One region of the Mycolicibacterium fortuitum subsp. fortuitum genome, then DNA from elsewhere that is predicted to be linked to it. Evidence: predicted binding sites of a transcription regulator. Region 1 holds the regulator's gene; the other holds the start of a gene.

Evidence for each region. Region 1 encodes LexA, which represses DNA repair genes until DNA is damaged. Its sites were predicted from a motif close to CGAACANNTGTTCG; they were not measured.
Region 2: cofD (2-phospho-L-lactate transferase) is a predicted target of LexA. The motif match lies at 10,948-10,961, and genes of this name have one in related genera.

Annotation. Positions count from the first base shown of each region.
Region 1 is NZ_AP025518.1:2,663,182-2,678,126, reverse strand. It holds gene MFTT_RS13070 (DUF3099 domain-containing protein) at 1-135, shown strand, start outside; gene sigB (sigma-70 family RNA polymerase sigma factor SigB) at 283-1,242, shown strand; gene MFTT_RS13060 (iron-dependent transcriptional repressor DtxR) at 1,450-2,139, shown strand; gene MFTT_RS13055 (DUF4192 domain-containing protein) at 2,143-3,210, opposite strand; gene sthA (Si-specific NAD(P)(+) transhydrogenase) at 3,379-4,794, shown strand; gene MFTT_RS13045 (trypsin-like serine peptidase) at 4,791-5,615, opposite strand; gene MFTT_RS13040 (proteasome assembly chaperone family protein) at 5,784-6,806, shown strand; gene MFTT_RS13035 (alpha/beta fold hydrolase) at 6,843-7,865, shown strand; gene MFTT_RS13030 (PhzF family protein) at 7,933-8,619, shown strand; gene nrdR (transcriptional regulator NrdR) at 8,621-9,076, opposite strand; gene MFTT_RS13020 (LysM peptidoglycan-binding domain-containing protein) at 9,241-9,795, opposite strand; gene lexA (transcriptional repressor LexA) at 10,039-10,761, shown strand; gene MFTT_RS13010 (LGFP repeat-containing protein) at 10,812-13,106, opposite strand; gene MFTT_RS13005 (acyl-CoA dehydrogenase family protein) at 13,295-14,455, opposite strand; gene MFTT_RS13000 (molybdopterin guanine dinucleotide-containing S/N-oxide reductase) at 14,558-14,945, shown strand, end outside.
Region 2 is NZ_AP025518.1:1,946,916-1,961,860, forward strand. It holds gene purE (5-(carboxyamino)imidazole ribonucleotide mutase) at 1-254, shown strand, start outside; gene MFTT_RS09440 (TetR/AcrR family transcriptional regulator) at 257-913, opposite strand; gene MFTT_RS09445 (acyl-CoA dehydrogenase) at 1,049-2,218, shown strand; gene MFTT_RS09450 (TIGR03089 family protein) at 2,304-3,035, opposite strand; gene MFTT_RS09455 (LCP family protein) at 3,060-4,535, opposite strand; gene rfbD (dTDP-4-dehydrorhamnose reductase) at 4,602-5,486, shown strand; gene MFTT_RS09465 (glycosyltransferase family 2 protein) at 5,483-6,373, shown strand; gene manB (mannose-1-phosphate guanylyltransferase ManB) at 6,375-7,454, shown strand; gene MFTT_RS09475 (DUF732 domain-containing protein) at 7,535-7,876, shown strand; gene MFTT_RS09480 (NUDIX hydrolase) at 7,873-8,385, opposite strand; gene MFTT_RS09485 (coenzyme F420-0:L-glutamate ligase) at 8,418-9,761, opposite strand; gene cofD (2-phospho-L-lactate transferase) at 9,758-10,741, opposite strand; gene MFTT_RS09495 (WhiB family transcriptional regulator) at 11,036-11,425, shown strand; gene MFTT_RS09500 (metallopeptidase family protein) at 11,470-11,892, opposite strand; gene MFTT_RS09505 (DUF3499 domain-containing protein) at 12,024-12,443, shown strand; gene MFTT_RS09510 (phosphomannomutase/phosphoglucomutase) at 12,554-13,942, shown strand; gene MFTT_RS09515 (hypothetical protein) at 13,939-14,945, shown strand, end outside.

The DNA.
Region 1 (14,945 bases):
GAGCCGCGCCGCTACGCCGGTCGCAGCGAGCGGATTCCACTGTTCCCCACCGCGGAACGGCCGGCACTGCAGAGCGACGCCGTCATCCCACCGCAACCGGACGCCGCACGAACCGATCCCGATGACCCCAGCTGAGCGGCTTCTTTAGCCATTCTTAGGACATTCTCAGGTCGTCCCGGAAAAACCGCAGCTCAGCGGGTATGAATCCGGGGAACAGCGGGAACTCTCATGACGCGTACGACGTTGTAGATCATGACAGTTCAAGCTGATCAGGAGGCCGTCATGGCAAATGCCACCACAAGCCGCGTCGACAGTGATCTGGACGCCCAGAGCCCTGCCGCCGACCTCGTGCGCGTGTATTTGAACGGCATTGGCAAAACGGCGTTGCTCAACGCCGCCGATGAGGTAGAGCTCGCGAAGCGCATCGAGGCGGGCTTGTACGCCCAGCACTTGCTGAACACGAAGAAGCGCCTGGGCGAGAACCGGAAGCGCGACCTGGCCACCGTGGTCCGCGACGGTGAAGCAGCACGGCGGCACCTGCTGGAAGCCAACCTCCGCCTGGTGGTGTCGTTGGCCAAGCGCTACACGGGCCGCGGCATGCCGCTGCTGGACCTGATCCAGGAAGGCAACCTGGGCTTGATCCGCGCCATGGAGAAGTTCGACTACACCAAGGGCTTCAAGTTCTCGACCTATGCCACCTGGTGGATCCGTCAGGCCATCACCCGCGGGATGGCCGATCAGAGCCGCACCATCCGACTGCCCGTCCATCTCGTCGAACAGGTCAACAAGCTGGCCCGCATCAAGCGCGAGATGCACCAGAACCTGGGCCGCGAGGCCACCGACGAGGAGCTGGCCGAGGAGTCCGGTATCCCGGTCGAGAAGATCAACGACCTCCTGGAGCACAGCCGCGACCCGGTGAGCCTGGACATGCCGGTCGGCACCGACGAGGAAGCCCCGCTGGGCGACTTCATCGAGGATTCCGAAGCGATGTCGGCCGAGAACGCCGTCATCTCCGAACTCCTGCACACCGACATCCGCCACGTGCTGGCCACGCTCGACGAGCGCGAGCAGCAGGTGATCCGGCTCCGGTTCGGCCTCGACGACGGACAGCCCCGCACCCTGGATCAGATCGGCAAGCTGTTCGGTCTGTCCCGTGAGCGGGTCCGCCAGATCGAGCGTGAGGTGATGGCCAAGCTCCGCAACGGCGAGCGCGCTGACCGCCTCCGCTCCTACGCCAGCTAGCTCTCTTCTGTGCGATGTGCCCCGCCGGTTACCGGCGGGGCACATCGCGCGTCTGGGGCGTTTCCGCGCGCGACCTGGAGGTTCGACGGTTCGTGGCCGGGTGTTTTCCCTCACTGTGTGAGGTGCCCGACGCCCTGATGTTGCGCCGCAGTTCAAGAGCCGGAAACGGTAGACTGTCCGGTGACGTTTGGGGCTGGGAAGGCGCGCATGAACGATCTGGTCGATACCACCGAGATGTACCTGCGGACGATCTACGACCTCGAAGAAGAGGGCGTGGTGCCGCTGCGTGCCCGCATTGCCGAACGACTCGACCAAAGCGGTCCGACGGTCAGCCAGACGGTGTCGCGCATGGAACGCGATGGTCTCCTGCACGTCGCCGGCGACCGCCACCTGGAACTGACCGACAAGGGCCGTGCCCTGGCCGTGGCCGTGATGCGCAAGCACCGGTTGGCCGAACGGTTGCTCGTCGACGTGATCGGGCTGCCGTGGGAGGACGTCCACGCCGAGGCATGCCGGTGGGAACACGTGATGAGCGAGGACGTGGAGCGGCGCCTGGTGCAGGTGCTCGACAATCCCACCACCTCGCCGTTCGGTAATCCCATCCCCGGGTTGTCGGACCTCGGCGTCGGAGCGACGGGCTTCGACGATGTCAGCCTGGTCCGCCTCACCGAGTTGCCGGTCGGGTTGCCGGTGGCCGTGGTGGTCCGCCAGCTCACCGAGCACGTGCAGGGCGATACCGAGCTCATCGGTCGGCTCAAGGACGCCGGTGTGGTCCCCAATGCCAGGGTCACCGTCGAGGCCAACGATCACGGTGGCGTGATGATCGTGATCCCGGGCCACGAGCAGGTCGAATTGCCCCACCACATGGCGCACGCGGTCCGCGTCGAGAAGGTCTAGCACTCAGCACGCGCGCCGCCGCCACGTGCGTCGTGGCGGTAATTCCACGCCGATCTGTTCGGCCAACCGGTAGCCGGTGATCGCCAGCTCCCGAATCTGCTCCGGCCGCATCCCCGCTTGCAGCGCAGTGTCGAGCATGCCGGCCATCCGGTGCGTCGGCCGCGCCTCCAGAGCGGCATCGAGCGCTACCCCGGCCAGCGGGCCGTCACCCCTCGCATATGCCGAAAAGGCCAGCAGCACCAGCACTTCGACACGCCACGGATCGGGCAGGTTGCGGGCCGACAAGGCCCACAACGCCTCGGCCTGCTCCGCGCGCTCCCCGACCGCCAACGCATAGAGCGTGTCGCGAACCCGGGGATCGGCCAAACCGAGTGCCAGCCGCGCCAGTTCGGTACCACTCGGCACGTTCCCCTCGGCCACCTGCGCGGCTGCGTGCATTGCGGCTTCGACGTCACCGCGCACCTCGGCGTCCGGTCGGGTATCCGGGAGCCCAGGCCGCTGCACCGAAAGCGCCAGCGGCCGTTTCATCGAGGCCGCGGCCACCGGATCCGGCTGGATCACGGCCAGCAGCTCGTCACGGCTGTCGTAGAGCCGCCGACCGTCGAGCACCGCAGCCGCGGCCAGCGGTGAAGCCCCCGGGTCGTCCACTTGGCCCTCCGCACCGCAGCGATCGGCGCAGTGCCAGGATCCACCGGCTGCCACGCGGTCGACGACGTGTGCGGCGTAGAGCTCGATGCCCTCGACCGACAGCGACGCTTCGAGCACCGATGCCAGCTCGCGGTAGCGGTCGTCGCACGCGCGGCAGTCCGTACTGGCTTCGTCCACCACCACGGCGATCACGGCATCCGCACCGGCCGTGGCCGCGAGGTCGACCAGATGATCGATGCGTTCGGTCATGTCGTCGGCCAGATCGGCGCGCATGACGCAACCCAGCTCACCACGGCAGATCGTGACCAGGACGAGGCTGCGGTGCGGGACGAAGCCCAGCACCGCGGGTAGCGCCGCGATCAACGCACCGGGACGGTTGAGATGAAAGTCGAATTCGGGCGAGGAAGGCGTTGGCGTTGTCATGGCCAGACCGTGTCAACCCGCGCCGTCACGGCCGGCCGCGCGGAGCCGTCCGACGGTGGTGGCTGGGGATGGACGCTGCGCTGGGGATAACCCGAAGGCAGTTGTTCACCCGGTATTCGGCGTCAGCCACCCGCGCCGGTTCGGCAACCCCGCGTAGACAGTTGACCCATGGGTTCGATGCAGGAGTATGACCTCGTCGTCATCGGTTCAGGCCCCGGTGGCCAGCGCGCCGCCATCGCCGCAGCGAAACTCGGCAAGACCGTCGCCGTGATCGAGCGGGGCATGATGCTCGGCGGCGTATGCGTCAACACCGGCACCATTCCCTCCAAGACGCTTCGCGAGGCCGTCGTCTATCTGACGGGCATGAGCCAACGCGAACTCTACGGCGCGAGCTACCGCGTCAAGGAGAAGATCACCCCGGCCGATCTGCTGGCGCGCACCCAGCACGTCATCGGCAAGGAGGTCGACGTCGTGCGGTCCCAGCTGATGCGTAACCGCATCGAGCTGTACACCGGACACGGCCGATTCTCCGACGAACACACGATCCTCGTCGAGGATCCCACCCGCGCCGAACTGGTAACTGTCCGTGGCCGTTTCGTCGTAATCGCCACCGGGACCAAACCAGCCCGACCAGCCGGTGTGAAGTTCGACGAGGCACGGGTGCTCGATTCCGACGGCATCCTCGACCTCGAAGAACTGCCCACGTCGATGGTGGTCGTCGGTGCGGGCGTCATCGGTATCGAGTACGCCTCGATGTTCGCCGCGCTGGGCACCAAGGTCACCGTGGTCGAGAAGCGCGACAACATGCTCGAGTTCTGCGATCCCGAGATCATCGAGTCGCTGCGCTTCCACCTGCGCGACCTCGCCGTGACGTTTCGGTTCGGCGAAGAGGTGATCGGCGTAGACGTCGGGCCTGCCGGCACCGTGACCACCCTTGCCAGCGGTAAGCAGATCCCCGCCGAGACCGTGATGTACTCGGCCGGACGACAAGGCCAGACCGATCACCTCGATCTGGCCGCCGCCGGATTGGAGGCCGACAGCCGCGGCCGCATCTACGTCGACGACAACTTCACCACCAAGGTCGAGCACATCTACGCGGTCGGTGACGTCATCGGATTCCCGGCGCTGGCCGCCACCTCGATGGAGCAGGGCCGGCTGGCCGCCTACCACGCCTTCGGCGAACCCACCAAGGGCATGATGAGCCTGCAGCCGATCGGCATCTACTCGATCCCGGAGGTGTCCTTCGTCGGGGCCACCGAGGTCGATCTCACGAAGGACTCGATCCCCTACGAGGTCGGGGTGTCCCGGTATCGGGAACTGGCGCGGGGACAGATCGCCGGCGACTCCTACGGAATGCTCAAGCTGTTGGTGTCAACCGAGGACCTTCGAGTGCTCGGCGTCCACATCTTTGGTACGAACGCCACCGAGATGGTGCACATCGGACAGGCCGTGATGGGGTGCGGCGGCACGGTCGAATACCTCGTCGACGCGGTGTTCAACTATCCGACGTTCTCGGAGGCGTACAAGGTCGCGGCGCTGGACGTGATGAACAAGCTGCGCGCGCTCAGCCAGTTTCGCGGCTAGCAGTCGGATTCGAGGGCCGCAGGAGCCGCGTCGCCCGGACCACCGGCCTCGGCGCGGGCCAGCAACCGGGCGATCCGGTCGTCGAAGCGGGGTGAATAGGACACGTCGTCATCGCAGCCACCGCCGTCGAGTCCGCCGACCAACCCGGTCACGGTCGACCCCGAAACCCATGGAGCGCCGCTGAAACCGTCGGTCACCCCCGCGCAGGCCAGCGACGGGAACCCCTGCTGTGACGACTCTGTCGCGCCTCGGCACGCCAGTGCACTGCCGCCTTCGCCCATCGGGTAGCCGGTCACGGTCACCGGACTTCCGGCCGCGGGGGCGGACCCCAAGGTCAGTCCGCCGCCGGATGCGGCCAGCAGACTCGCCGTGGAATCCCCTGTCACCCGCACGATCGCGTAATCGGCCTGAGGGTCCTGGTCGGCGAGCCACCGCGGGTCCAGATACACGCTGCTGACATGCCAGGTATCACCGGCACCCGCACCGAAACCGGGAACGAAAGTCGTGTCGACACCGTCCAGCAGACAATGCGCAGCCGTGAGGATGAGGTCGGCCGAGGGGCTCGCCAGGACCGATCCGCTGCAGGTATGTGTCGTGGTGTCGCCCAGGAACAGCGCTCCCACCCGGCGATCCGGGGTCACCGACTCGACCCCGGCCTGCGACAACGCGTTCGCCGGCGCCGGCGTGCTGCTCGGTGCGGCGGTCGTGAGGTTCCCGGCCGCGCCGCCGGCGGTGGTGCCGGGAACGGTGCACGCGGCCGCCCCGGCAGCCATCACGGCCGCCGCGACTGTGAACTTCGCCATCCGGGTCACGCGCATCATCACGATTTTGCCTGATCGCGCAGGGAACTGCCGGAATGCGGGCGCTGGTCCGGCGCGTTCGAACGCACAAGCGGGGCGGGACGAACCCGCCGCCCGGGTATGCGGGACACTAGAGAACACGGCGGCGGGCCGTCACAGCGTCCTACCGCAGCGAGGAGACGAAGCGAGATGACCGAGAGCAGCGACACCCCCGACCAGCACTACCACCCCGACCAGAGCGGTATGTACGAGCTTGAATTCCCGGCTCCGCAGCTGTCGTCTTCGGATGGCCGCGGCCCGGTGCTGATCCACGCCCTGGAGGGGTTCTCCGATGCCGGCCACGCGATCCGGCTGGCCGCCGAGCACCTCAAAGACACCCTCGACACCGAATTGGTGGCCTCGTTCGCCATCGACGAGCTGCTCGACTACCGGTCGCGCCGCCCGCTGATGACGTTCAAGACCGACCACTTCACCAGCTACGAGGAACCCGAGCTGAACCTGTACGCGCTGCATGACGGCGTGGGCACGCCATTTTTGCTGCTGGCCGGGCTGGAGCCGGACCTGCGATGGGAGCGGTTCATCACCGCCGTGCGGCTGCTGTCCGAGCAGCTCGGAGTCCGCCGGGTGATCGGTCTCGGCACCATTCCGATGGCGGTCCCGCACACCCGCCCGGTCATGCTGACGGCGCACGCCAACAACAAGGAGCTCATCGCCGAGCACACCCCCTGGGTCGGCGAAGTCCAGGTGCCGGCCAGTGTGTCCAACCTGCTCGAGTTCCGCATGGCCCAGCACGGCCACGAGGTGGTCGGGTACACCGTGCATGTCCCGCATTACCTGGCCCAGACGGCGTACCCGCCTGCCGCCGAGGCGTTGCTTGCCGAGGTGGCCCGAACGGGTTCGCTACAACTGCCGTTGGAGAAGCTGTCCGAGGCCGGTGCCGAGGTGTTCAGCAAGATCAACGAGCAGGTAGAAGCCAGCGCCGAGGTGGCTCAAGTGGTGACGGGGTTGGAGCGCCAGTACGATGCGTTCGTTGCCGCACAGGAGAATCGGTCCCTGCTGGCGCGTGACGAGGAGCTACCCAGCGGTGACGAGTTGGGAGCCGAGTTCGAACGGTTCCTCGCCCAGCAGACCGGTGAGAAGTACAAAGACGACAAGTACAAAGACGGACCGGACGGCTTCGGCGACGGCTTCCCGAACGGCGACAACCCATAGGAGCCCGACGCCGGGCCGAGAGCGAGGTTGACCAGCATGACCGAGCGCAAACCCCATCTGCGGACCGTTCGCGAGCTCACCCCGACACTCGAATACCGCACCATCCACGGATACCGGCGGGCTTTTCGGGTGGCCGGCTCCGGGCCGGCGATCTTGCTGATCCACGGCATCGGTGACAACTCGACCACCTGGCACACCGTGCAGTCGGCACTGGCGCAACGGTTCACCGTGATCGCCCCGGACCTGCTCGGCCACGGCAGCTCCGACAAACCGCGTGCCGACTATTCGGTCGCGGCCTATGCCAACGGCATGCGCGACCTGCTCAGCGTGCTCGACATCGACCGGGTGACCGTGATCGGCCATTCTCTGGGCGGCGGCGTGGCCATGCAATTCGCCTACCAGTTCCCGCAGTTGGTCGACCGCCTCATCCTCGTGGGTGCCGGCGGGGTCACCAAGGACGTCAATGTGGCGTTGCGGGTCGCCTCGCTCCCGATGGGCAGTGAGGCGCTGGCGCTGCTGCGCCTGCCCCTGGTCCTGCCCGCCCTGCAGTTGGCCGGCCGGGCAGCGGGCACGGTGCTGGGCTCAACCGGCCTCGGCCGCGACATCCCGGACATGCTCCGCATCCTCGCGGATCTGCCCGAGCCGACGGCGTCATCGGCATTCGCCCGCACCCTGCGCGCCGTCGTGGACTGGCGCGGCCAGGTCGTCACCATGCTGGATCGCTGTTACCTGACCGAATCGGTTCCCGTCCAGTTGATCTGGGGTCAAAGCGATTCGGTCATCCCAGTCAGCCACGCCCACATGGCCCATGCCGCAATGCCCGGTTCCCAGTTGGAGATCTTCTCCGGATCCGGGCATTTTCCGTTCCACGACGACCCCGACCGCTTCGTCGAGGTGGTCGAACGCTTCATCGACACAACCGAACCCTCGGTCTACGACCAGGACCGGTTGCGCAACCTGCTGCGCAGCGGGCGGAGCGAATCGGCGATGAGCGGGCCGTTCGACACCCAGATCGCGGTGCTGGACGCGATGGACGCAGACGAGCGCAGCGCCACCTGATCGCTTCACCCGCACCGGGTCCGGACAGATCGCCCGACGAGCGCGCGGTGCGACGTAGCATCGGGTCATGGCCATCGACGTCACCGTGTTACGCGTATTCACCGACTCCGACGGCAAGTACGGCAATCCGCTCGGCGTGGTCGACAACAGCACCGTCGCACCAGCTGACCGCCAGCGCATCGCCACCGAATTGGGTTACAGCGAAACGGTATTCATCGATCTGCCGCAGCCGGGCGGCAACTCCGCCCATGCCCACATCTTCACTCCGGTAGCCGAACTGGCGTTCGCCGGACACCCCACGGTCGGCGCCTCGTGGTGGCTGCGCGAAACAGGGTTTCCGGTCAACACATTGCAGGTGCCCGCGGGGATCATCCAGGTGGAATATGACGGCGATCGCGCCGTGGTCAACGCCCGTTCGGAGTGGGCATCAGAGTTCGCCATCCATGACTTGTCCTCGGTCGACGAAGTACTCTCCGCCGAACCCGACGATTTCGCCGAGGCCGAGGAGAACTACTTGTGGGCGTGGATCGATGAAGCGAAAGGCACGCTACGTGCCAGATCGTTCGCCCCGCACCTCGGAATCCCCGAAGACGAGGCCACCGGATCGGCGGCGGTGCGGATGACGGACTACTTGAGCCGGGATCTGACGATCATCCAGGGCAAGGGTTCGGTGATCGAGACCCGCTGGAGTCCGGAAGGCTGGGTGCGTCTGTCCGGCCGCGTCGTCAGCGACGGCACCACTCGACTGGAGTGACTCACGCCCCGGCGCGGTGGGCCCGCAGCGCCTCGATCTCGCGCTCGAAATCCTCGGCCGAGGAGAATGACCGGTACACCGAGGCAAATCTCAGATAGGCGACCTCGTCGAGTTCGCGCAGTGGGCCGAGAATCGCCAACCCGACCTCGTGGCTGGGGATCTCCGGCGTGCCGAGGCCGCGGACCGCGTCTTCGACCTTCTGCGCCAAGACGTTCAGCGCATCGTCGTCGACCTGCCTGCCCTGACAGGACCGTCGCACTCCGCGAATGACCTTCTCCCGGCTGAACGGTTCGGTCACCCCGCTGCGCTTGACCACGGCCAATACCGCGGTCTCCACGGTGGTGAAGCGGCGCCCGCATTCCGGGCATGACCGCCGGCGTCTGATCGCCTGGCCCTCGTCGGTCTCCCGGGAGTCGACCACCCGCGAATCAGGATGACGGCAGAACGGACAGTGCATCACCGCTCCTTCGTCATGCCGCCGGACAACTAGTTCGAGCGCCCTTGAGCGTACCCGTGCTGCCCGAGGGAGACTCACCGCCGGGTCCAGTGGGGCGTAGATGCTCATGTCGACACCGGCCAGTCTGACTGCCTGACAGGACGATTCAGCGGACATTGCGCTGCTCAGCCCACCGGGGCGAGCAGTGTCTGCCCTGCGTCGACCGCTGCCGAGTCGAGTTGGTTGAGGTCACGGATCTGCTCGACGACCTGGGCCACCGGCGCGTCAGGAGCCACCCTCCGCGCCACCTGCTGCAGCGTCTCCCCCGACTTCACCTGAACGACGGCGAGCTCGGTGGGCTCCGGGCTGGTCGCCCCCATCACTCCGCCGAACTGTGCCACCAGACCGAGCCACACCGTGATTCCTGCGGCCACCAGAGCCAGCAACACCGTGGTCAACGGAGTGATGGGCCGGCTGCGGTGCGACGCGCGCGACATCAGCACGCCGGTTCCGCGATACCGAACCGCACCGCCCGCGGGCCGGGACGGCGCGGGCCGCCGGACTCGGCGCACCGGCCTTGCGGCGGCGGTGCCGAAGGTGGCACTGCCCCGAGTGTGGCCCGTGCCGGCGTATCCCGCTGCGCCGGCACCGCCCCGGACGCGGACGCGCTGCGGCGAGGACTGCGGCATGGCCCGAACAGCGCGGGAGCGGCTATCGGCGGGGATATCGATGATCGCCATCTGACTGCCTTTCGGTGGGACGGTTTCGCTCTTGTGTTCGAACATACTCGCTCAAGTGTTCGATAGATAGAACATGTGATCGAACTGTTGCCAAACGATAGAACAAGGCACCGACAAGTTCGGGCCGTCAACCGACAGCGGCCGACCCTGAGCCCTCCGCAACCGCCCCACCAGCGGACACGGGCGCAACACGCGTCGAACACATGTTTGATTAATGTTCGATCAGCGACTACATTCGGCCTCATGAGCGACGACCGCAGCAAGGACGGCAGCACCGACAGCCCGGCCGGATCGGACGGCGCGGGCCCACGCAGGGCCGAGGGCGGCCTCACCGACCGGCAACGGACCATCCTGGACGTGATCCGCGCATCGGTGACCAGTCGCGGTTACCCCCCCAGCATTCGCGAGATCGGCGATGCGGTCGGGTTGACCTCGACCTCATCGGTCGCCCATCAGCTGCGCACCCTCGAGCGCAAGGGCTACCTGCGCCGCGACCCCAACCGTCCGCGCGCGGTCGATGTTCGCGCCGCCGATGATCCGTCGGCGGCCACGTTGGTGTCCACCGATGTGGCCGGCTCCGATGCGCTGCCCGAGCCCACCTTCGTGCCTGTGCTCGGTCGTATCGCCGCAGGTGGGCCGATCCTGGCCGAGCAGGCCGTCGAAGACGTCTTCCCGCTACCTCGCGAGCTGGTCGGCGAAGGCTCGCTGTTCCTGCTCAAGGTCGTGGGCGACTCGATGGTCGATGCCGCTATCTGCGACGGGGACTGGGTCGTGGTACGTCAGCAGAGTGTGGCCGACAACGGTGACATCGTCGCGGCCATGATCGACGGTGAAGCCACCGTCAAGACGTTCAAGCGGACCCGCGGTCAGGTCTGGCTGATGCCGCACAACCCGGCATACGACCCGATCCCGGGCAACGACGCTGCGGTGCTCGGCAAGGTCGTCACCGTGATCCGCAAGATCTGACGACCGCGGGCCGGCCGCCCCGGCACACAATGGTGGCCGGGTCCGGCCGTTCAGTCCGCCCGCACGAATCCGTTGGTGCGGGCGAACTCCTCACTGGCGAACCAGATCTCGGCTACCGCGTCGTCGTACTCGCTGCTGTCGGGTGCCCAGTACCGGCCGGACTTGGTGTCGGCCTTGATCGGGTAGCCCTCTGGGGCGCGGTTCGGATCCTCCAGCGGCAGATGAATGGCTGTGGCACTGGGTATCTCGTCGAGCTCGATGGCGGCGTGGCGCCCGCTGTGAGTCTCGTGGCTGTAGGCCTCCGCCTCGGTGATGATGCGGGTCGGCGCGGTATCCACGTTGTCCTGATCGCCCGGCACCGCCAGCCCGCCGAGGCCCGCGAACCCCTGCGCCTCACCCACCCCGCCGGGTGGACGGGTCATTGCCCCGGTATCCGCCAGGTCCTGGTCCTCGAGCTCCGCCTCGAAGTCGTCGACCTCGTCACCCTCTGCGACTTCCTCGAAGTCGGCGTCGATGGTTTTGAGGTCCTCGTCCTCATCGAAGTCATCGTCCTCGAAGTCGTCATCTTCATAGTCGTCGTCGAAGTCATCGTCGTCATAGCTGTCGAAGCCCCGGTCCTGGCCGATCAGCTGAGCAGAGTCCTCGGGCGGTTCATCCTCCTCGCCCGGTCGCCCGTAACCGGCGGGCGATCCGTGCGGGGCGGCCCACTGACTGACCGGCATCGCGATGTCGGTCGGACCGTCGTAGGGGGAAGCCGCGGCCGCGGGTTCCTCACCCTGTCCGGCGAACCGCGCCGTCGCGGCGTCACCGCCATAGGCGGCGCCGGTCCCGTAGCCGCTCGGCACCTCGGCGCCGCGGTCATCCCGGTACTCATCGTGGTCGTAGCCGCGTGAGTCGTAGTGCGGGCCACCGTCGTACCGGGAATCCCCGGATCCGTCGTCGTAGTCATCCTCGAACGGATCATGGTCGAAATCGTCGTCGTCCCCGGCGCGGCGTCGGTGCCACAGCGCCGCCCCCACGATCAGCGCCGCGAGCAACACCACGGGGATCACCGCGATCAGCCACCACCAGCTCCAATGCCAGGAGAACGGCTTCTTGGTGTCCGTGTCGGAGGGTTGCGGTCCGGTTGCGGGGGTCTGCCCGATTCCAGGAACCTGCAGCCCGCTCAACTCGGAAGCGAGTTTCGACGGTTCGGTGGTGAACTTGTTGGCCTCGCGATCCCAGGAGATCGCTCCCCCGCTGAACCGCTGGCTGATGACGTTGCCGTCCTCGGTCTGGTCGGCCATCGGGGCGCCCAGAGCGCCCTTGGCGCCGCCGAGCTTCTCCCAGGCGGCGTTCATCGCGCCCCGGACGATCACCGCGCCGTAGTCCGGAGTCCAGAAGATGACGGGGTTGTCGGCAGCGGCAAAGGTGCTGATCCGGCTGTTGGGCCCTAATCCGCCCTCGGACTCACTGGCAGTCGGGAAACCGAGGTCTCCCTCGGGACCGCCGACGCTTTCGTACTTTTCGAGCAGTTGCCCGGTGACGGCGTTGGCTCCGGTGGCCGGGCTGTAGAAGATCTCGCCGCCGGCGTACTTCTGGCCGAACCCACCGTCACCGATCGGATACAGGTCGCCGTCCTTGGCACCGAGCGGTCCCATGGCGCCGCCCGCCTCGCGACGTGCCGCGGCGATCGCCGATGCGGGGTCGGACGGGACGTCCAGGCCGGCGAGCTGGTCAGCCAGTTCCGGCGGCACCGTGGTGAATGCCTTGGTCTTGCGGTTCCAGGAGATCTCACCGCCGGTGAACTTCTGCGAGACCACGTCGCCGTCGAACGTCTCGTCGTCGGCGGGGACGCCCAGCACTCCGGCAGAACCGCCGAGCTTGTCCCACGCGGCGTTGATGGCACCGCGCACCACCCGTGCGCCGGTGGACGGGGTCCAGAAGATCACGGGGTTGTCGGGCGCGCTCAACGTCGAGTTACGACTGTCGGCAGCCCGACCGGCGCCTTCGTCGATGGTCGGGAATCCCATGTCCCCATCGGCCGCGCCGCCGAGCGACTCGTACTTCTCCAGGATCGCGCCCTGCATGAAATGGGCGCCCGTCGCCGGGGTGAAGAACATCTTGCCGCCGGCGAAGTTCTGCGCGAAGCCGGAACCCACCGCGTACACGCCGCCCTGTCGCGGTCCGAGCGGGCCACCGTCCCCGCCGTTGGCCTCCCACGCGGCGGTGACCGCAGCGTCCGCATCTGATTCCGGGGTGGCCGAAGCCACCGCCGGCACCACCAAAGCAGCGACTACGAGTGCGAGCAGGCCGACCGCCAACCGCCACACGGTCGCGTTCAGCCTCGCTCCAGGCCTGGTCATGCGATCTCCCCGCTCGTTCGGCAAAGTTTCCTCAGAAGTGTCCCGCCCCGACAACTCTGCTTCAGCAGGTGACGATAACCAAGGAACGTGGCCGATCATGACCAAAAAAGGCCCAATATCTGGGTCCGAAGACCCAGAATCGGGCTTTTCGGGCGTCATATCGGATTATCAAGGGGCCGAACGGCCCGCTAGACACCCAGACTGCGACCGATGATCTCCTTCATGATCTCGGTGGTGCCGCCGTAGATCGTCTGCACTCGGGCGTCCAGGTAGGCCCGGGCCACCGGGTACTCACGCATGTAGCCGTAACCGCCGTGCAGCTGCAGGCAGCGGTCGATCAGCTCCACCTGCTTCTCGGTGGAGTACCACTTGGCCATCGCGGCCTGCTCGACGGTGAGCTTCTCGTCGAGATGCAACCGGATGAACTCGTCGACCATCATGCGCACCACGGTGGCCTCGGTCGCCAGTTCGGCCAGCAGGAACCGGCTGTTCTGGAAGCTGCCGATGGGCTTGCCGAACGCCTTGCGCTCCTTGGTGTACTGCACCGTCTGCTCCAGCACGGCCTCCATCGCGGCGGCGGCCATGATGGCGATCGAGATGCGCTCCTGCGGCAAGTTCTGCATCAGGTAGACGAACCCCTGACCTTCCTCGCCGAGCAGATTCTCGACCGGCACCTTGACGTCGGTGAACGACAGTTCGGCGGTGTCCTGGGCCTCCAGGCCGATCTTGTCCAGGTGCCGGCCCCGTTCGAAGCCCTCCATGCCGCGCTCCACCACCAGCAGGGAGAAGCCCAGCGCGCCCTTCTCCGGGTCGGTCTGAGCGACGACGATCACCAGGTCGGAGTGGATGCCGTTGGTGATGAAGGTCTTCGACCCGTTGAGCACGTAGTGGTCGCCGTCGCGCACCGCGCGGGTCTTGATGCCCTGGAGGTCGCTGCCGGTACCGGGTTCGGTCATTGCGATCGCCGTGATCAATTCACCGGTACAGAACTTCGGCAGCCAGCGCTGCTTCTGCTCCTCGTTGGCCAGCCGCAGCAGATAGGGCGCGACGACGTCGTTGTGCAGGCTGAAGCCGATTCCGCTGTAGCGTCCGGCGACCGTCTCCTCGCACACGATGGTGTTGTACCGGAAATCGTCGTTACCGCCGCCGCCGTACTCCTCGGGCACAGCCATCCCGAGAAAGCCCTGCTTACCCGCCTCGAGCCAGACCCCGCGGTCGACGATCTTGTCCTTCTCCCACTGGTCGTGGAACGGCGCGACATGCTTGTCGAGGAACGCGCGGTAGGACTCGCGGAACAGCTCGTGCTCCGGTTCGAACAACGTGCGGTCGTATTTCACAACACTGCCCATGGTGTGACCTCCGGTACTGGTTACGGATTTGGGGGCCAACCTATACCAACCGGGTGGTTGGTCAGCCGCGGGGAGGGTGAGTGCCGCCCGTAAACTCTGGCCATGCCCCGGTCCCCCATGAGCCTTGCGCACTGGGGCGCCTTCACCGCCGACATCACGGCCGGCGACATCGCCGCCGTCACCCCGATGGCCGGCGATACGGATCCTTCGCCGTTGCTGGGCAACCTCCCGGGATCGATCCGGCACCGTTCACGAATCGCGGGGCCCGCGGTGCGCCGCGGCTGGCTGCGGGACGGCCCCGGCCCGAGCGACGAACGCGGTGCCGACGAGTACGTCGCGGTGTCGTGGGAGGAGCTCACCGAGTTGCTCGCCGGTGAACTGCGCCGCGTCGTCGACACCCACGGCAACGAGGCGATCTACGGCGGCTCCTACGGCTGGTCCAGTGCCGGACGCTTCCACCACGCTCAGAGCCAGGTGCACCGCTTTCTGA
Region 2 (14,945 bases), 720 kb from region 1:
TCGGGGTACCGGTGCCGTTGGCCCGGCTGGATGGCATGGATTCACTGCTGTCCATCGTGCAGATGCCGGCCGGGGTGCCGGTGGCGACGGTTTCCATTGGCGGAGCGCGGAATGCGGGCTTGCTGGCGGTACGAATTCTGGGCTCCGCGGACGCCGAGCTGCGGGCGAGGATGGTGAAGTTCCAGGCCGATCTGGAAGCCATGGTGCTGGCCAAGGACGCCGCCCTGCGCGATCGCCTGCTGGGCGACGCCTGACGTCAATCCCCGATCAGCTCGCGAATGCGGGGAGTGAGGGACTCGACCGGCTCATCGGTCGACATCACCACCACCGCGGTGCGGCCGCCGCCGCCCCGGTAGATCGGCCAGGTTGCGGCCAGCGCCTCGGCCAGGTCCGACCGTGGGTTGGCCACCTCGCCGCGCAGCCATCGGCGCAGCACATAGTTGTGCGCGGCGACCACGGCGTTGGCGAAGAGTTCGGCGCGTAGGTCCGCCGTCCAATCCCCGGCTTGCGCGTTGCGCAGATGTTTGGTGAACAGCCGGACATACCGTGACACCACGGCCGTTTCGAAGTCGCGCAGCGCAGTTACCGAGCGGGTGAGCCGGTACCGCGTACGGGCGCGTTCGCCCTCGGCGAGGTAGTTCTCGAAAACCGATGTGGTTGCCACGGCGATGACCTCGGCGGGCAGCGCTTCGGCAGGCGCCGCCGACAACCTCTCGTCGGCGCGCCGCAGCAGCGTCTCATGATCGGGAAAGATCAACGCCTCTTTCGAGCCGAACTGACGAAACGCGGTGGTGCGTCCGACCCCCGCCCGCGCCGCGATGTCGTCGACGCTGGTGGCCTCGTACCCACATTCTTCGAACAGTTCGAATGCCGCGCTGACCAGGCGCTCCCGGGTGCTTGGCAATTCGGGCATGAGCGCACCTTTCGTGGGACTGAGTGCCGATGCTATGGTACTGAGTACCAAAAGTAGCAGGACGATGCACTCGATGTGCAGTCCGCGCAACGATTGATCCAAGAGAGCCACGAGCGCAGAGCTAGGGAGAAGATCATGGCCGGCTGGGGCGGTAACCCATCATTCGATCTGTTTCAGTTGCCCGAGGAGCACCAAGAGCTCCGGGCGGCGATCCGGGCGCTGGCGGAGAAGGAAATTGCCCCGCACGCTGCCGACGTCGACGAGAACGCGCGCTTCCCGGAGGAAGCGCTGCAGGCCCTGAATGCCTCGGGGTTCAACGCGATTCACGTGCCGGAGGAGTACGGCGGCCAGGGTGCCGACTCGGTGGCGGCCTGCATCGTGATCGAGGAAGTGGCCCGGGTGGACTGCTCGGCCTCGCTGATTCCGGCGGTCAACAAGCTGGGCACGATGGGCCTGATCCTGCGCGGCTCCGATGAGCTCAAGAAGCAGGTGCTGCCCTCGCTGGCCTCCGGTGAGGCGATGGCCTCCTACGCGCTGAGCGAGCGCGAGGCCGGCAGCGACGCCGCAGGCATGCGCACCCGCGCCAAGGCCGACGGCGACGACTGGATCCTCAACGGCACCAAGTGCTGGATCACCAACGGCGGCAAGTCGACCTGGTACACCGTGATGGCGGTGACCGACCCCGACAAGGGCGCCAACGGCATCTCGGCGTTCGTCGTGCACAAGGACGACGAGGGCTTCACCGTCGGCCCCAAGGAGCGCAAGCTCGGCATCAAGGGCAGCCCGACCACCGAGCTGTACTTCGAGAACTGCCGGATCCCGGGTGACCGGATCATCGGTGAGCCCGGTACCGGTTTCAAGACCGCGCTGGCGACCCTGGATCACACTCGCCCGACCATCGGTGCGCAGGCCGTGGGTATCGCCCAGGGTGCGCTGGACGCGGCGATCGCCTACACCAAGGACCGCAAACAGTTCGGTACCGCCATCGCCGATTTCCAGGCCGTGCAGTTCATGCTGGCCGATATGGCGATGAAGCTGGAGGCCGCACGCCTGATGGTCTACCACGCCGCGGCACGTGCCGAGCGCGGCGAGACCAACCTCGGGTTCATCTCGGCAGCGTCGAAGTGCTTCGCGTCCGACGTGGCCATGGAGGTCACCACCGACGCCGTGCAGCTGTTCGGCGGTGCCGGCTACACCGTGGACTTCCCGGTCGAGCGGATGATGCGCGACGCCAAGATCACCCAGATCTACGAGGGCACGAATCAGATCCAGCGCGTGGTGATGAGCCGCGCCCTGCTCAAGTAATCCAACGCCGCTCCAGTGGCCAGTTAATGCACGCTTTCACCGAAAGGCTGTGCAATAACTGGCCATTGGGCATTTGGGCGTAGCGCTAGCCTCGGGTGACCTTCTCGGTGGTGCGACGCCGATCCTGCGCGCCCGCATCGGCATTGGCCACCTGAACCAGTGACGCCCCGACCGCGAACACCGCCAGCAGATTCGTGATCAGCTCGTCGGGGGTGTTCCAGGACGCGGTGGAGAGCACCCGGTCGGAACCGGTGAAACCCTGTGTGGCCGCGGCATTGCGGGCCGATTCCAGTACCTCGGCGACCGACTGCCCGGCCAGCGCCGGACCCGGCACACGCTCCGGCACGATCTGGTCGCCGTGCACGCGCACTGCCGTGGCGTAGTCGGTGACTCCGATGGGCAGATCCTCGGCGGGCTTGCCGAACGGATCCAACGACAGCACCGCGACCTCGCCGCCGGCCACCGCCTCGTCGGCCTCGTCGAGCCGTTCCCGGGTACACAGGGCCATGTCGGCGTCCGTCATGCCCGATTGCTCCTCGCGTGCGCCGGCCAGCACCACCTCGGCACCGATCCACCAGATCCCGAACAGCACCGCGGCGGTCTGCCAGTGCGCGGGCAGCAGCACCGCCACGCGCGTTCCCGGGCCGGCGCCCATCTCGTCGCGCAAAAGGTTGGCGGTCTTGGCGGCCCAGTTGGCCATGGTCACGGTCGACAACTCGATCCGCTCACCGGTGGCGTCGTCGTAATAGGTGATCCGAGGCCCCGCCGGATCCGCTGCCAACAACGGATCCAGCACCGCGGCGCTGACTGTGCTCATGCCTCTGGTTCTACTCGAGGACGGTCAGTTCACACACTTGGGATCGTCCGAACCCGCGGTGAGGATCGGCGACGGCGGTGGCGGCGGGCTCGATTCCCCGGTGTCGCTGTAGGTGTCGCCGACGGAGGCCGGACCCACCGCGGACGGGTCCATGCCATCGGAGCCGGGCCCGGTGTAGTCCGCGGCCAGCACCACCCGCACCGCCCCGGGGGGCAGTGTCGAATCCTCGTTCACCGGCAGTCCGCCGAGATCCTTCGACACCGCCTGGGCGCCGAGGTCGTCGCGTTTGGCCGCCAGCACCTGGCTGGACGCGGGCGGGGCGCCTTCGTGATTGCCGGTGGCGCCGGGCTGGAAGCCCTTGTTGGTGAGCACCTGCGAGACGGCGGCGGCCAGGCCGTTGATGTCGGTGCCGTTGACCACCTCGACGGTGGTGGTGTCGGGGGAGTAGCTGAGCTGTTCGGTCTTGCCCGCGTCCTGGTCCTGCAGCAGGCTCGACACCCACTCATGGACTTCGGTGGGGTCGACGCGGACCACGCTCTGCATCCCGTCGTCGCTCCAGCCGTCCTCCCGAAGGACCGGGATGGTGGCGAACGCCACGCTGCCGCCGGCCAGCTTCTGCAGCTGCTGGATGAAATCCATGATGTCCCAGCCGTCGGAGATCACCATCGAGCGCTGCACGGCCTCGCGCAACTTGCTCAGGGTGCCCGGGCTCGACAGTGTCTTCGTCGAGATCACATCATGCGCCAGCGAGGCCATCACCGACTGCTGACGGGTCACCCGGTCGAGGTCACCGCGCGGCAGGTCGTGGCGTTGCCGAACGAAGCTCAGCGCCTGCGGGCCGTCGAGCTTCTGCCAGCCTGCCGGGAAATCAGCACCCGAGAGAGGTTCGTACACCGCGTCTTTCAGACACACGTTGACGCCGCCCAGGGCATCGGTGATCAACGCGAAGCCGAGCAGGCCGATCTCGGCGTAATGGTCAACGGTGACGCCGGTGAGAGCGGCGACGGTCTCGATCAGCTCTTCGCGGGCGGCCTCGGTGGCCTTGGGCTCCGCGACGGCCGGATCCTCGCCCTCGACCTCGACGAGTTGCTTCATCTCCTCGAGCTTCACCTCGCCGAAGACGCCGTTGATCTTCATCTTTCCCCTACCCGGTGCCTGGACGTACGAGTCGCGCGGGATGGAGATGGCGGTGGCCGACTTCCCGTTGTTGGGGATGCGCACCAGGATGATGGTGTCGGTGTTCGTCGAGACGTCGTCGCCGGCACGCAACGTCTCAAGCTCTTGCTGCGACAGCGGGTTGCCGTGTGCGTCGGTGCGGCTGTCCATACCGACCAGCAGGATGTCGATCGCTCCGTCGTCACCGCCACCGCCGAGCGCCGCCGAGCTGATGTGGTTGATGCCCGATTCGAAGGAGCGGATCTGGGTCCAGGCCACCCCTGTTCCGAGCACCACAGCCGACGCTGTGGCCACAGCGAGGGAGCGAAGCAGGGGGAATGGCACGTGCCCAGGCTACTTGCGGCATGGTCGTGAGCCGGGTAACGACGATCGGCGTGCCAGACTCTGCGCATGACGCAACGGATTGTGATCACCGGGGCCGGCGGCATGGTCGGCCAGGTATTGGCTGATCAGGCACGTCATGAGGGCCGGGACGTGCTGGCCCTGACCTCCGCTGAATGTGATATCGCCAACGCTGAGGCGATCCGGCAATTCGTCGAGCCCGGCGACGTGGTGATCAACTGCGCGGCATTCACGCAGGTGGACGCCGCAGAAAACGACCAGGACAGGGCCCACACCGTCAATGCCGTCGGTCCTGGCAACCTTGCCACGGTGTGTGCACAGGTCGGTGCCGGTCTGGTCCACATCTCCACCGATTACGTATTCGGGGCGTCCCGTGAGCGCCGTACACCGTATGAGATCGACGACGTGGCCGGTCCGGTCAACGTCTACGGCCAGACCAAGCTGGCCGGCGAACATGCGGTACTTGCCGCCAAACCCGATGCCCATGTGGTCAGGACCGCCTGGGTGTACCGCGGCGGCGACGGGAAAGACTTCGTGGCGACCATGCGCCGGCTGGCGGCCGGAGACGACCCGGTGGAAGTGGTCGCCGACCAGGTCGGGTCACCGACCTACACCGGTGACCTGGTCTCGGCCCTGCTGCAGATCGCCGACGGCGGCGTTCAGCCCGGTGTGCTGCATGCCGCCAACTCCGGAGCGGCCAGCCGGTTCGAGCAGGCGCGGGCGACGTTCGCCGCTGTCGGGGCTGATCCGGAGCGGGTGCGGCCGGTCGGCAGCGACCGGCATCCGCGTCCCGCGCCGCGACCGGCCTACACCGTCCTTTCGGCGCTGCGGTCCGCAGAGGCGGGCCTGACGCCGCTGCGGGATTGGCGGGAAGCGCTGGTGGCAGCGGTTGGAAAAGAAGACCCCTCCGGCCCGCTACCCTCTACGCCGTGACTTTGGATGCGGCCCGCCCGCTCGTCGTGGTGACGGTGACGTACTCGCCGGGCCCACACCTGGACCGTTTCCTCGCGTCGCTCGCCTTGGCCACCGACCGGCCCGTGACAGTCATCATCGCCGACAACGGCTCGACCGACGGAGCCCCCGAACAGGCCGAGAAGCGCTACCCGAACGTGCGCCTGCTCCGGACCGGCAGCAATCTGGGTTACGGCAGCGCCGTCAACCGCGGCGCCGAGAAGATCTCCGAGGGTGACTGCGAAGAGTTCTTCATCGTGGCCAACCCCGACGTGCAGTGGGGTCCGCATTCGATCGACATGCTGATCGACGCGGCCCAGCGGTGGCCGCGTGCCGGCGCGCTCGGTCCGCTGGTCCGCGACCCTGACGGTTCGGTCTACCCGTCGGCACGCCACCAACCCAGCCTGGTCCGTGGCGGCATGCACGCCGTGGTCGGCCCGTTCTGGAAATCCAATCCGTGGACGGCCGCCTACCGTCAGGACCGCCAGGACCCCAGTGAACGCGAGGTCGGCTGGCTGTCGGGTTCGTGCCTGTTGATGCGCCGCGCCGCGTTCGACGCGGTCGGCGGGTTCGACGAGCGCTACTTCATGTATATGGAAGACGTCGATCTCGGCGACCGGATTTCCCGCGCCGGCTGGCAGAACGTCTATGTGCCGTCGGCCGAGGTACTGCACCACAAGGGGCACTCCACCGGCCGGGACCCGGCGCGCAACTTGGCCGCCCATCACCGCAGTACCTACACTTTCCTGGCTGATCGATACCCGGCGCCGTGGCAGGCGCCGTTACGGTGGACAATTCGGGGCGCGCTGGCAGCACGTGCGGGCCTGGTGGTCGGTAGTTCTCGACGTAAACAGGCGAAAGGGCGCTGAGGTGATCAATCCTGCGGAAGTGGACGCCGTCGTCCTCGTCGGTGGACGTGGCACCAGGCTCCGGCCCTTGACTCTCTCGGCACCCAAGCCGATGCTCCCGACGGCCGGTGTGCCGTTTCTCACCCATCTGCTGGCCCGGATAGCCGAAGCCGGCATCAAGCATGTGGTGATGGGCACCTCCTACAAGGCGGAGGTGTTCGAGGAGGCGTTCGGTGACGGGTCTGATCTCGGACTCGAGATCGAATACGTCACGGAGACCGAGGCTCTCGGCACCGGTGGTGCCATCGCCAACGTGGCGGACAAGCTGCGTTACGACACCGCCATGGTGTTCAACGGCGATGTGCTGTCGGCGGCGGACCTCGGCGCGCTGCTGGAGTCGCATGACACCCACCAGGCCGATCTGACACTGCACCTGGTGCGCGTCAGCGATCCGCGGGCGTTCGGCTGTGTGCCCACCGATGCCGACGGTCGCGTGACGGCGTTCCTGGAGAAGACCCAGGACCCGCCCACCGATCAGATCAACGCCGGCTGCTATGTCTTCAAAAAGCATGTGATCGACCAGATTCCGAAGGGCCGGCCCGTGTCGGTCGAACGCGAGGTGTTCCCCGGCCTGCTCACCGACGGGTTGAAGGTGTGCGGATACGTCGACGCCTCCTACTGGCGCGACATGGGCACGCCCGAGGATTTCGTTCGCGGATCGGCCGATCTGGTCCGCGGCATCGCACCGTCACCCGCACTCAACGGTCAGCGCGGTGAGTCCCTGGTGCACGAGGGCGCGGCGGTCGCCCCCGGGGCATTGGTGATCGGCGGCTCCGTGGTGGGACGTGGCGCCGAGATCGGTGCCGGCGCTCGCCTCGACGGCGCGGTGATCTTCGACGGAGTACGCGTGGAAGCCGGTGCGGTGATCGAACGTTCGATCATCGGTTTCGGTGCCCGCATCGGCCCACGGGCACTGATCCGCGACGGGGTGATCGGTGACGGCGCCGACATCGGTGCGCGCTGCGAGCTGTTGCGCGGCGCCAGGGTGTGGCCCGGGGTGTCGATTCCCGACGGCGGCATCCGGTACTCCACCGACGTCTGACGCTCGGCGCTGAGAAAAGTGTGTTTGCCGGCCCCCGTCGACCCTTAGGATCGGATCGGCGAAAGGGGAGGGCAATGTTCATGGGCGGATTCAACAGGCGACGGCGCGCACCGATCGCGCCGATCGCGGCGCTGTTGGTGCTCGGAGGGGTTCTCGGTGTCACTGCGCCCGAGGCGGTCGCGTGGCCCATCCCGCTCACATGGGAAGACAACGCGTACCTCAAGGCCACCCGCGGCGTGTTCCCCGGCGACGACGACCAGTTGCTGATGGTCGGCCGGGAGATGTGCCGCCTGCTCTACACCGGTACGCCGGCGCAGGCAGTGATCGACCAGATGGCGGGCCAGTACGGCGCCGCTCCGGACCAGGCAGCGGTGGCGTTGCGCGCTGCGCGCCGGGCGTACTGTACCCAGGCGCCGGGCTAGACGGTTCCCGTCACGGTCCCCGCGAGCTGGGTCAATCCGAAGTCGGTACCTTCGGGCAGCGCATCCAGCGGCCACCATCGCAGATCCAAAGACTCGTCGCTGCAGGCGATCTCGGCACCTTCCGGTGCCCGCACCACGAACTGCATGTCGAGGTGACGGGTCGGCACCCCCAGTGAGCAGGTCACCGGGTGCACGTGCAGTGCGGCCAGTTGCGCCTCGATGTTCAACCCGGTGATGCCGGACTCCTCGGCGGCCTCGCGCAGGGCGGCGGCCTGAATGTCGGAATCCGTTTCCTCACAATGCCCGCCGAGTTGCAGCCAACGGCCGAAGCGTGGATGCAGGGTGAGCAAGGTCTTGGTGCCCGTATGGTCGACGACCAGTGCCGAGGCGGTGATGTGGCCGGGCACGCATGCCCGAAGGCAGGCGTCGGGGCGGGCGGCCAGAAACGACAGCACGGCATGACGCAGGGTGTCCTGGCCGGGATCGGCTGTCTGCCAATGCGTCAGCATCTCGACCGCCGAAGTGTGCAGACTCTCGGCGCTCACTTCACCACCAGCAGGCCGTCGGTGGGTACCGGGTCGCGCGGCGGCTGGGGGTCGGCGGGGTGTCCGATCGCGATGGCGCCCAACGGCTCCCAATCGTCCGGTAGATCGAGCTCGGAGCGCACCAGATCGCCGGCGAAGATCGTCGAGCCGATCCAGCAGCTGCCCACCTCACGCACCGCCAGCGCCACGAGCAGAGCCTGCACCGCCGCCCCGACGGCCACGGTGAACATGGTGTGCTCGGCCTGGGTGCGCGCCGCGTCCGGATAACTGTGGGCGCCGTCGGGAACCAGGAACGGAATCACCAGTTCCGGGGCGTCATACAGGATCTGGCCACGGTTCACGCGCCGCTCGACCGACTCGGGATCTCGGCCGTCTCCGCTCAGGTCGGCGCGCCACTTGTCCTTCATCCGGTCCAGCAACCGGACACGGGTGGCGTTGTCCTGAACCCAGACGAAGCGCACCGGACGGGTGTGGTGCGGTGCGGGCGCCGTGAGCGCCTCGCTGACCGCGGCTTCGATGAGCGCGTGGTCGACGGGCTCGTCGGAGAACGCACGCACCGAGCGGCGCAGCAGTTGAGCTTGGCTGCGCCCCAGCTGGATCGACTCGGCGGTGCCGAGCCAGAACAGATCATCCTCGCCGGATCGCAGCAGCGTGCGTGCGCTTGAGCCGTCGTCGGTCAGATCGAGCCCGCGTACCACTGCCACCGGGATCGAGGTGAGCTTGCCCTTCACCAGATCCGCTGCGGCAGCGATCTCGTCGGCCACGGCCACCTCGGTGACCAATAGTTCGTTACCGTGCCGGTCGCGCGCGCCGGCGTAGCCGTGCAGCACCGTCAGCCCCGATGCGCCGATCGCGAAGTCAGCCTGGCCGTTGCGCCATGCGCGTCCCATCGTGTCGGTGATCACGACGGCGACCGTGATGCCGAGTTGCTCACGCAGGCCGTTGCGGAGCGCCTGCGCACTGCCGTCGGGATCGACTGGCAGCAGGGCCAACTCGTTCGAGTCGACATTGGAGCCGTCGACTCCGGCTGCGGCCTGGACCAGGCCGATGGCGTTCTCGGTGATCAGGGTCCGGCCCTTACGTGCCAAGACACGAACGGCCTCACTGTCGATCAGCTTGCGCCGCAGGGTATCCCGCTCATCGGGATCCGAAGGAGCGGCGACGATGCGGCCCTCGCACTTGGAGACGATCTTGCTGGTGACCACCAGCACATCACCGTCGCGCAGCCAGGGTGCCGCCCCGGCCAGCGCGGCGGCCAGGTCGTCTCCGGGCCGGAACTCCGGAAGCCCTGGTACCGGCAGGATCTCGACGCGGTCCGCGGACCCGTGCTCGGTGCTCACAGGGCGACGCCGGCCAGGTCAAGACCCGCCCGCACCATCTCTGCGGTGGTCGGAGGGTCTGTCATCAGCAGCGGGACGGCGCGCACCTGAACGCCCTCGATCTCGGCGGTGTCGCCCTCGTGCACCAGCCAGCCGTCCAGGATTCCGGTGCCAGAACGAGCGCCGAAATGCCGGCCGACGGCCTGTGAGGTGGATTCCACGCCGATGATGGACAGGCACTCATCTGCCATGCCGCGCAACGGTTTTCCGTTGACGATGGGGGAGTAGCCGATCACCGGCGCCTTGGTCGAGCGCAGCGCGCCGCGGACACCGGGGATCTGCAGGATCGGCCCGATGCTCACCACAGGATTCGACGGTGCCAGCAACACCACGTCCGCATCGGCGATCGCCTCGGTGACGCCCGGTGCGGCGGTTGCTTGTTCCGCGCCGACGAACGCAAAGCTGTGCGAGGGCACCTGGGCGCGGTAGCGCACCCACCACTCCTGGAAGTGGATGGCCCGGCGCGCTCCGTCCTCGGGGTCGGTGATCACCACGTGGGTTTCGCTGCGGTCGTCGGTGACGGGCAGCAGCTGCGCCCCGGGTGACCAGCGCTTACACAGCGCCTCGGTGACCTGCGACAACGGGTAGCCGGCCCGCAGCATCTGGGTGCGGACCAGGTGGGTGGCCAGATCCCGGTCGCCCAGGCCGAACCAGTCCGGTTGCACGCCGTAGGCAGCGAGTTCTTCCTTGGCGTGCCACGTTTCGTTGCGGTGGCCCCAGCCGCGTTCGGGATCGATGCCGCCGCCCAGGGTGTACATGCAGGTGTCGAGGTCAGGACAGATCCGTACGCCGTGCATCCAGGCGTCGTCACCGACGTTCACGATCGCGGTGAGTTCGTGCTTGCTGTCGGACCCGGCGAACTGGCCGAGGCCGAGCAGGTGCTGGACCCCCAGCAAAAACCGGGCGCCTCCGACGCCGCCGACCAGAACGGTGATCTTCACAACGTCCGACCCTAGGCGTTGAGGGCGTGCGGATGGAAACGGCGTCGTCACGAGCAGGACACGCCGATGTCGCGACGCGCCGATTTGACATTACGGGATGGTATGAATTCCCGCTCTGGCGCTTGACCCCGGCAGCTAACACGTGTGTAATCACAGATGTGTCATTTCCCGGTTGGTGACCGATTCCGGTGTCGCGGACCGAGATTCGATCAACTGTTCGAATGGGGTGACCGCACATCACCATAGTGGGGCTCCACTTAGGATCTACGAGACCGAGTGAGGAGGCGGGGGATAATGTCTTATGAGAGCGGCGATTTCGATCGTGTGGTCCGGTTCGACGGCCGGCTACTCGGCTCGGTAGACAACGCACCGCACATCAACACGGGACCGGCACCGATGGGGGAAACCGGACGTCCCCAGCTGAGTCTGGTTCCCGAGCACATTGATGTTGATCCGGAAACCGAAGACGACCAATGGCAGGAACGTGCGCTGTGCGCACAGACCGACCCGGAGGCGTTCTTCCCGGAGAAGGGCGGGTCTACCCGCGAAGCCAAGCGCATCTGCCAGGGCTGCGAGGTGAAGGACGCATGCCTGGAATACGCGCTCGCGCACGATGAGCGCTTCGGAATCTGGGGAGGATTGTCGGAACGCGAGCGGCGCAGGCTCAAGCGCGGCATCATCTGACGCGCTACGCGTAGAGCGCTACACCGTGGGTGTGGCGCTAGGCGTCAGTCGTCGTCGATCGTTGGGTCGATGACTGACGGTTCAACTCCCAGATAGGTGGCCACTTGGGCCACCAGGATTTCATGCAGCAAGTCAGCAAGCTCATCGGATCCTTTGACCCGGCGCTCGATGGGCTTGCGGAACAAGACAATTCGAGCCCGGGTCGGATTTCCTCTGACGTCAACCCCAGCAGGTATCAGCCGCGCCAGCGCGATCGGTCCGTCGGCGATGACCTCCGGTGGCCATTGCACACTGTCGGGGTCTTTCGGAGACATCCGCGGAATCTCGTCGACGGCGACATCGAGTTCTCGGATCCGCGACGCCCACCGCCGTTCGATCGGCTCATAGGCTTCCAGCACCGCCATGTCGAAGCGCTCGGCACGACTCCGCCACCCGGGCACCGAGCGCGGAAGCAACGGCCCGCGCATGTCGCGACCGCGCCGCGATCTCCATGGGTTGCGCTGAGCCACGGCGATGATCGTAACGGTTCGGGATCGGGGACCCGACGGCTGCGCGTGTCCGGCACCGCACAGCGACCGTCCAAAGTAATCTCTGGAGCGTGAATGTTCCCCGTCGCTGCTGCCGGCCCGGGTGCCCGCACTATGCCGTGGCGACGCTGACCTTCGTCTACTCCGACTCCACGGCTGTAGTCGGACCCCTGGCCACGGTATCCGAACCCCACTCCTGGGACCTTTGCGTCGGCCACGCCGGCCGTATCACGGCACCGCGAGGCTGGGAGCTGGTCCGCCACGCCGGGCCGTTGCCGACCCACCCCGACGAGGACGATCTGGTGGCGTTGGCCGATGCGGTCCGCGAAGGCCAGCCGGGCGCGGTTCCCCACGGCGGAGTGGTGGCCGGATTCTCCGATCCCTCCACCGGTGTGGGCGCCGGCGCGGTGATGGCGCCGCAGGCACGTCCCGCCGAGACCAACGGCCGCCGTCGCGGGCACCTGCGGGTGCTGCCGGACCCCGACCAGTGACTTGCACTGATCAGACCTGATCGGACGACGGCCGGCCCAAGAGTAGTGAACGTGTCGAGGTCGCCCGACGGTTAGGCTGGCGCCAACGATCCCGTTTCACAAGGAGCTATATGTCTAGGCCAGCGGCGGCTGTTCACGATGTCATCAAGGCCTATGACGTCCGTGGTCTGGTGGGTAGCCAAATCGACGAAGCCTTCGTGGCCGAGGTCGGCGCCGCGTTCGCCCGACTGGTCCGCGGCGAAGGCGCCCCACAGGTGGTGATCGGCTACGACATGCGGGAGAGCTCGCCGACACTGGCAGCCGCGTTCGCCGAGGGCGTGACGGCCCAGGGGCTGGATGTGGTCCGCATCGGGCTGGCCTCCACCGATCAGCTGTACTTCGCGTCGGGCCTGCTGGACTGCCCGGGAGCGATGTTCACCGCCAGCCACAACCCGGCCGCCTACAACGGGATCAAGCTCTGCCGTGCCGGGGCCAAGCCGGTGGGCAAGGACACCGGGCTGTCCGTCATCGCCGACGAGGTGATCGCCGGCGTTCCGGCCCACGACGGTCCGGCCGGCACGATCTCGGATCGCGACGTGCTGACCGACTACGGCACGTTCCTCCGCTCGCTGGTCGATCTCAGCGCCCTGCGGCCGCTGCGCATCGCGGTCGACGCAGGCAACGGCATGGCCGGCCACACCACCCCGGCGGTGCTGGGGCCGATTCCGGGTGTCACCGTTCTGCCGCTGTTCTTCGAACTCGACGGCAGCTTCCCCAATCACGAGGCCAATCCGCTGGATCCGGCCAATCTCGTCGACCTGCAGGCCCATGTGCTGGCCAGCGGGGCCGACATCGGCCTGGCCTTCGACGGCGACGCCGACCGCTGCTTCGTGGTCGACGAACTCGGCCGCCCGGTGTCGCCGTCTGCGGTGACCGCCCTGGTGGCCGCCCGTGAACTCAAGCGGGAGATCGGCGCCACGGTGATCCACAACCTGATCACCTCGCGGGCCGTTCCCGAGTTGGTGGTCGAGCGGGGCGGCACTCCCGTCCGGTCCAGGGTCGGGCACTCCTACATCAAGGGCCTGATGGCCGAGACCGGCGCCATCTTCGGCGGTGAACACTCGGCCCACTACTACTTCCGTGACTTCTGGGGCGCCGATTCGGGGATGCTCGCGGCGCTGCACGTATTGGCCGCACTCGGTGAGCAGGACCGTCCGCTCTCGGAGTTCATGGCGGACTATCAGCGCTACGAGGCATCCGGCGAGATCAACTTCACCGTCAGTGACGCGCCGGCCTGCGTCGAGGCCGTACTCAAATCCTTCACCGGCTCGATCCAGTCCATCGACCATCTCGACGGCGTGACGGTGGACCTCGGTGACGGCAGCTGGTTCAACCTGCGCACGTCCAATACCGAACCGCTGCTGCGGCTCAACGTGGAGGCACGCACTGTCGAGGACGTCACGGCACTCGTCGACAGAGTCTCGGCACAGATCCGTGAGGTGAGCGAGCCGGTGCCGTGAACTCCGTGGACGCCACGGTCGACCTGGACGACGGCGACGGACTTCTCGCCGCCGATCGAAACGGTCTGCTGCGGGCGGCGGCCATGGCAGGTGCCCAGGTCCGGGCGACCGCCGCGGCACTGGCGGAAGGGCTTTTGGACCCGCTGCGCGCCGATCATCCACCGCGCACGGTGATTTGGGTGGCCGGACGCGGCGCCGCCGAAAGCGCGGGAGCCATGTTGGTGGGCGCGCTGAGCGCGTCGATCGCTGCTCCCGTCGTCGTCGCCTCCGAGACCCCGCCGTGGCTGGGTGCCCTCGACGTGGTGATCGTGGCCGGTGATGATCCGGGTGACCCGGCTCTGGTGAACGCTGCGGCGACCGGTGTGCGCCGGGGTGCGCGGGTGCTCGTCGTGGCACCGCACGAGGGCCCCTTGCGTGACGTCGCCGCCGGGCGTGCGGTGGTGCTGGCGCCTCGGCTGTGGGTTCCCGACGACTTCGGGTTGACCCGATACCTGGCTGCCGGCCTGGCCGCGCTGCACGTGGTGGATCCGGGTATGCGCGTAGATCTGGCGGCGCTGGCAGACGAACTGGACGCCGAGGCGCTGCGTAACAGCGCCGGCCGCGAGCTGTTCACCAACCCGGCCAAGACTCTGGCCGAACGGATGTCGGACAGTGCCGTCGTACTGGCCGGTGACAATCCGGCCACGCTCGCACTGGCTCGTCACGGGGCGATGGCGATGCTGCGCCTGGCCGGGGAAGTGGTCGGCGCAGCCGGGCTGGGCGATGTGCTCGCCGCGATCGGCAGCGGAGCGGTCGGGCTGCCCGCGGCCCGATCACTGTTCCACGATGAGGAGATCGACGGACCGCTGCCGCGGCGCATGCGGACGTTCGCTCTGGTCACCGACACCGAACGGCAGCTGGTAGGGGCGCGGGTCAGCGGCTTCGACGACATCGCGATGATCGGTGCCGAGGACGTGCCGGACCAGGCTGGGACGACCCTGCCGGTGGGGCGACCGGAACAACA